One region of the Pasteurella multocida genome, then DNA from elsewhere that is predicted to be linked to it. Evidence: riboswitches for the same ligand, from Rfam matches in the RefSeq annotation. Region 1 holds a riboswitch; the other holds the start of a gene.
What was found. A riboswitch is a leader RNA that binds a small molecule or an ion and turns the genes downstream of it on or off. The one in region 1 is predicted to bind thiamine pyrophosphate.
Positions count from the first base shown of each region.

Region 1 (3,421 bases):
TTGCGTTTGTTGATCATGTATGGCTTGTAAGATATTTTCAGTACGGCGTAAAAATAAATACGCTTGGCGCAAGTCTTCTTGTTGTTGTGCAGAAATCAGTTCAAGGGCACTAATTTCTGGTAGAACTTTTAATAAGGCAGGTTGTTGCAGAGTACTTTCTCGTCCGCCCCGAATCAGTTGGAAAACCTGTACAATAAATTCAATCTCACGGATACCACCCGCGCCAAGTTTAATGTTATCCACTAACCCTCTACGACGGACTTCTCGTTCAATTTTGTGCTTCATGTCACGTAAGGCTTGAATCACACTGAAATCAATATAGCGCCGATAAACAAACGGGCGCAAGAGTTGCTGTAAGGTGTTGACATGAGGATCTTGGGCATTGGCACCTAAAATCCGACCTTTGATCATCGCATAGCGTTCCCAATCACGTCCTTGCTCTTGATAATATAATTCCATGGCAGCAAAGCTTAAGGCAAGCGCGCCGTTCTCGCCAAAAGGACGTAAGCGCATGTCGGTACGATAGACAAATCCATCGCCCGTATATTGATCCAGCGCGTTGATCAAACGTTGTCCTAGGCGAGTAAAGAATTTTGCATTATCAATACTGCGACGTGCACCTACAGTTTCGCCGTTGCTTGCATAAGTAAAAATTAAATCAATATCTGAGGAAAAATTGAGCTCAAAACCGCCCAATTTCCCCATGCCTAAAATATAAAGTTGTAGTGGTGTGCCTTGTTCATCTACAGGCGTCCCCATTTCTGCACAGGCGCGCTGATAAAGCCAATCTCTTGCACCAATGATCACACTTTCGGCTAATTGTGATAAGCGAATAAAAATGTCTTCTACACTGCCTAAATTTAAACTTTGGCAGAAACTCAGTTTTGCCATTTCGCGATGACGGAATTGTCTTAACACTTTATACAGTTGTTCTTCGTTTTCTACTTGCGCTAATAGTGGGGTTAAGCGTTCTGCATACTGCTCACAATCTTGCAAGTGAGGACATTGTTGCCAACATTGGTGTAAAAAGTGCGGTTGTTTTTGCAATGTTTCTGCAAAAAAGTCGGACATGGCAATGGCATAGCGGAGTTGCCCAATGTTACTCGTTGGCTTTTCTTTATCCGTTGCAATGTGCTGAAAAATTTGATCTTGATATTGTTCAGGAAAGTGTGCAATCAATTGTTTTGCCAGTTGATTGAGAGTGACATCAACGTGCGCTAAAGGGAAAGACATAAGAGATCCTTATAACAAATCGAAACTGAACAAACTTTAGCATAAAACCTGTTTTTTCGGTGTAGGATTTTTAGTGTTTGTTATCCGTTTTGTGCTTTTATTTTGGAAATTCGAGCTTGCACAGAAATAAGATTGTGCTTTTTTTACAAAATATTATAGACTTAGGACTCTTAGTCGGGGTGCTATTGCGTTAGCTGAGATGATACCCGTGAACCTGATGCAGTTAATACTGACGTAGGAAACTAGCAGTCAATATTGCTGTGTACTTTTTTGCGTAATTACAAGAGAGGACACAATGTCTAGATTAAAAACTTCCTTTTTTTTCACCGCACTTTCCACACTGTCATTATCCGTCTTTGCTCAAACGCAAGCGGTCAATGTGTATACTTATGATTCCTTCACTTCTGAATGGGGGGCAGGTCCGAAAGTAAAAAAAGCATTTGAAACCCACTTCCCACAATGCCAAGTGAATTTTACTGCGTTTGGTGATTCTGGCACCATGTTTAATCGCTTACGTTTAGAAGGGAAAAAAACAAAAGCGGATGTGGTTGTAGGGTTAGATAACTACAACCTTGAGGAGGCAGAAAAAAGCGGCTTATTTGTTCAACATAAAGTCGATTTAACACCGCTGTCACTACCGGTTGAGTGGAAAAATCACACTTTTTTACCTTATGATTTTGGGCAGTTTGCCTTTATTTATGACAAAACCAAAGTGCAACAGCCACCAAAAAGCTTAAAAGAATTGGTAGAACGTGATGATTTAAAAGTCATTTATCAAGATCCACGTACCAGCAGTGTAGGACGTGGCTTACTCATTTGGATGAACCATGTTTATACCGAGAATGAAGTGGCACAAGCTTGGCAAAAATTAGCCAAACATACGGTGACTGTGGGGAAAGGTTGGTCTGATACTTATGGCGCGTTTTTGAAAGGCGAAGCCGATGTTGTCTTGAGCTATAACACCTCTCCGTTATATCACATGGTGTTTGAACAAAAAGATCAGTATCTCGCCACCGAATTCGAGGAAGGGGGCGTATTACAAATTGAAACGGCTGCACGTGTAGCACAACATGATAATGCCTGTGCGGATCATTTCCTTGCCTTTTTACTTCATCCAGAAGCACAAGGGCATTTAGTCAAGAATAATGTGATGTTACCGGTGATTAATACCAATATTGAACCGCACTTTGATGCCCTTAGAGCCACCCAAATGAACACGAAAGTGCTCGATACCTCAAAAGTGAATGCCGAACAAGTCAAAAAATGGATTGCTGTTTGGCAAACGACCCTAACCCAATAATTGTTTGTCTTGATGTTTAAGCGATTTCGTGCATTCACATACCGTCCCGCCAGTTATCTTGGCGGGATGTTGGTGATTGTTTTTCTGAGCGCTTTTTATGCGTTCGCCTTAGGGGCGGTTTTTTCGCTCCCTTTTGCGCGCAGTTGGACAGCGTTGTTGAGTGATCAGTATTTACAACACGTGATCATCTTTAGCTTTTGGCAAGCCTTTCTGTCGGCGGTACTTGCGGTCCTCTTTGGTGGCATTGTAGCACGAGCCTTTTTTTATCAACCGTTTGTGGGCAAGAAACTGATCCTCAAATTATTTTCACTGACTTTTGTGTTACCTGCCTTAGTGGCGATTTTTGGTTTATTAGGCGTGTATGGCGCTTCTGGCTGGTTAGCGATGTTAAGCCAGTTTTTCGCTTGGGATTGGACTCCTAATATTTACGGCTTAACAGGTATTTTACTGGCGCATCTTTTTTTTAATGTCCCATTAGCTTGTCGCCTGTTTTTACAAGGTTTGCAAGCAATTCCGGTGCAACAACGTCAGCTCGCGGCACAACTCAATTTACGTGGTTGGCATTTTATACGTCTGATTGAGTGGCCCTATTTACGCCAGCAATTGTTACCTGCATTTACTTTGATTTTCATGCTGTGTTTTACCAGTTTTGCGATTGTGCTCACTTTAGGTGGCGGACCGAAATATACCACGTTGGAAGTGGCTATCTATCAAGCGATTTTATTTGAGTTTGATGTACCGAAAGCCGGCTTATTTGCGTTATTACAATTTGTTTTTTGTTTTCTGTTATTCACGCTGAGTAGCTTTTTTTCTCCAGCCCCCGCCACGACATTACACAGTCAACCTACTTGGTTTGCGCCCCAATCGTATTGGGTTAAATTATGGCAA
Region 1 is NZ_LT906458.1:364,475-367,895, forward strand. It holds gene glnE (bifunctional [glutamate--ammonia ligase]-adenylyl-L-tyrosine phosphorylase/[glutamate--ammonia-ligase] adenylyltransferase) at 1-1,233, opposite strand, end outside; TPP riboswitch at 1,399-1,491, shown strand; gene thiB (thiamine ABC transporter substrate binding subunit) at 1,529-2,533, shown strand; gene thiP (thiamine/thiamine pyrophosphate ABC transporter permease ThiP) at 2,546-3,421, shown strand, end outside.

Region 2 (3,421 bases), 660 kb from region 1:
CGCACAAGGGGCTAGCGCGGTATAAAGTTCAGCTAAACCGCCCGTCATACCCGCATCTAAGACATAACGGGTGTAAGCCACACAAGCGGCAGATTCTTCCGTGCGAAATAAGGTGTTTTCATCAATACCCCAGCTTTCACAGTATTGAATGTGTAGCTGAATTTCATGTAACAGAGCACTAATGGCATCTTGTGCGGCTTTCATTTGTGCAAAGTTGTCTGCTTTGTAAATCCCTAAGGACAAAGCACGGTTATATTGAAATAAAAATAAATAATCTTGTTTTAAATAGTGCTGAAAACACGCTTTCGGCAAGGTACCATCGGCTAACTGTTGCACAAAAGGGTGGTGGATATAATCCAGCCAATAGCGCCCTGAATTGTTGATAAGTTGTTGTGTTGTGGACATGGTTTTTCCTTTTCTTGCTAAAACGTTTTTCAAATTGACCGCACTTTATCTGGCATCGCCATGATCTGTGTTTTATTTAATGTATTGCACCCAAGGTAGCCACTTCCTGAGGAAATAATCCACGCTGAAATACAAGACGAGGCTGATGACCATCAAAATTAATAAGGCAGAGAACATTAAATCCACCTGCATTCTGGCGTTAGCGTGTAACATTAAATACCCTAATCCTTGTGAAGACCCCACCCATTCGCCGACAATCGCGCCAATCGGTGCCACAGAAACGGCAATACGTAAGCCAGAAGCAAAGGAAGGTAGCGCGGCGGGAAGGCGCACTTTAAATAACATTGCGCTTGCTGAAACCTGCATGGTTTTTGCCAATTCCAACCATTGCATCGAGGTGTTACGTAAGCCGTCGTAACAGGCAGCTGTCACGGGGAAATAAATGATCAAAATCGTCATCACAATTTTAGAGGCTAACCCATAGCCAAACCAAAGCACCAGCAAAGGCGCAATGGCGAACACTGGAATGGCTTGGGAAATGACTAACAGGGGTAATAATAATTTAGATAAATAATCAGATGCGCTGAGTAACAGTGCGGAGATAAGCCCCAAAGACAAGCCAAGGAATAAGCCTAAACCAATTTCAAGTAAGGTAATTTGGCTGTGTTGCCACAATAAATCATAGCGATTGTGTAATTGCGCAAGCACATCATTCGGTGGTGGCAACATGTAGCGTGGAATGTCGAAAAAAAACACCGCACTTTGCCATAGCGCTAACAACATCAAGCTTAATAGCACAACATGGATAAGCGGCTTAATTTTCATGTTGCCCCTCAATCAGTTGTGCTAATAATTGTTCTTGTAATAGCCAAAGATCCTGTTGACCAAGTTGTCTTGGCGGCGCACTGCTAAGTTCGATAGGCTCAGACAAGCGAGCTGGTTGGTTTTTTAGTACATAAATCGTGTCGCTTAAACGGATCGCTTCTTGCGGATCATGGGTAATCAGCAACACCGTTTTATGCTTGAGTAGATCACAAGCCAGATCTTGTAATTGAATACGGGTGACGGCGTCCAATGCCGAAAAAGGTTCATCCATTAAAATGGTATTGGCGTCTTGCATTAACGTGCGCGCTAAGGCGACACGTTGACGCTGACCGCCAGAAAGCTGATAGCAAGATTTATGCCAGTGATTTGCCATTTTGACTGCGGTGAGCAGGGCTTTGGCTTTTTCCTCACTTTGTTTATTCTTTTTTCCTTGTAAGTGTAAATGCAATTGCACATTGTCAAGCACGGATAACCAAGGATAAAGCGCATCTTGTTGCGCCATATAGCTAATCTGTTGTGTGGGTGACAGTACAATTTCACCTTCCGTTATAGCGTGATTTTCTAATCCAGCAATGGCACGGACTAAAGTGGATTTTCCGATGCCTGATGCGCCTAATAGGGTAGTCCATTTCCCTTTAGGTAACACGAAATTAAAACCAGCAAAGAGAGGTTGCTGATTATAGCTTAGGCGTAAATCACGGATCTCAACGGCAGACATGGGCAGAAACCAAGAGGTTAGCGCTTAGCGTTGAAAAAATGAAATGAGATCGGAATGAAGAATGAAAAAATATGATCGGATTATTGGCATAATTAGTTTCCTACGTCAGTGTTAGCTGTATCAGGTTCACGGGTATCATCTCAGCTTTGTACAATTTGGTTACAAAGCACCCCGACTAAAGTGAAATAAGACTACCTTTTTTCGTCAAAAAGAGAAGAATTTTGTTAAAAAATTGTGATCTTTGTCACGGAATTAATCCTATGTTGCTTGTTTATTGTGCTGTGTTGTCTTTCTGTGGTTGTGCCTCTGGGGTATCGGCTTTAATCACGTCTAAACGTTCTGATTCTACGGCATGGTGTAGCAGTTCGACATTGGGCATGGTTTTGTTGGCTTTAGCAGAAAGATCTTTAAAACGTTCGACTTTACCGACCAGACCTTGCTGCCCAACCAATGCTGTCACGGTGCTGTTGTAATGGCTACTCGCAGAGGACAGGGTGTTGCCCAGTTTGCCTAAGCGTTCAGCAATGACACAGATTTGGTTGTAAATATCACCCGCCCGCGCGCTGATCTCTTTCGCTTCGGCATTGCCTCGCTCAATTCGCCACAAGTTTGCCACGGTGCGTAAAATTGGCATAAGGGTCGTGTGGGATACTAAAATGACGTTTTTCTCATAACCGTAATTAAACAACGTTGGATCCATTTTCATGGCTTCAATGTAGGCAGGTTCGACGGCAATAAACATCAGTACAAAATTCGGGCTACGCATGCCAATTAAATTGCTGTAATCCTTGCGTGAAAGGTCATCAATATGGTTCTTGATCGCTTTAATATGTTCTCGCAATTTATTTTGGCGTTTGAGATCATCTTCTGCATTGACCGCACTTTCATAAGCAACAAGCGACATTTTGCTATCGATGATTAAATGTTTGTTATCAGGTAAATTCAGCACAAAATCGGGGTAATTGTGTTTCCCCTCGCCGTCTTTGAAATGCGCTTGAGCGCTGTAATGTTCTCCTTCTAACAAGCCCGCTAATTGCAAGGCACGTTCCAGTTGTACCTCGCCCCAGTTGCCTAAGGTTTTCTTTTCACCTTTTAAGGCAGAGGTGAGGTTATCTGCTTGTTGCGACATATTTAAGCCGATTTCTAACACTTTTTTGATTTCTGCCTCTAAGCCGGCATTGCCTTTCACCGATTCAGAATGGATTTCATTGACCCGTTTTTGGAACCCTTCGATTTGTTCACGGAACGGTTTAAGCAAGCTATCTAGCGCAGTTTGATTGCTTTGGCTAAAGCTACGGCTTTTTTCGTCTAAAATGCGGTTAGCGAGGTTTTGAAATTCAGTGCTCAGTTGTTGCTTACTTTGTTCGATATGTTGTTGTTGCTCAGCAAAGTGTTTTTCTTTTTCGCTTAAGGTAGTTTTGAGTTCCGTCAATTCTTGCGAAAGTGCGGTCAATTTTGCCACTAATTCCTGAT
Region 2 is NZ_LT906458.1:1,975,286-1,978,706, forward strand. It holds gene tenA (thiaminase II) at 1-405, opposite strand, end outside; gene CKV69_RS09165 (ABC transporter permease) at 478-1,230, opposite strand; gene CKV69_RS09170 (ABC transporter ATP-binding protein) at 1,220-1,948, opposite strand; TPP riboswitch at 2,029-2,132, opposite strand; gene CKV69_RS09175 (DNA recombination protein RmuC) at 2,220-3,421, opposite strand, start outside.
Region 2: another riboswitch for thiamine pyrophosphate. It lies ahead of CKV69_RS09170 (ABC transporter ATP-binding protein); the one in region 1 lies ahead of thiB (thiamine ABC transporter substrate binding subunit).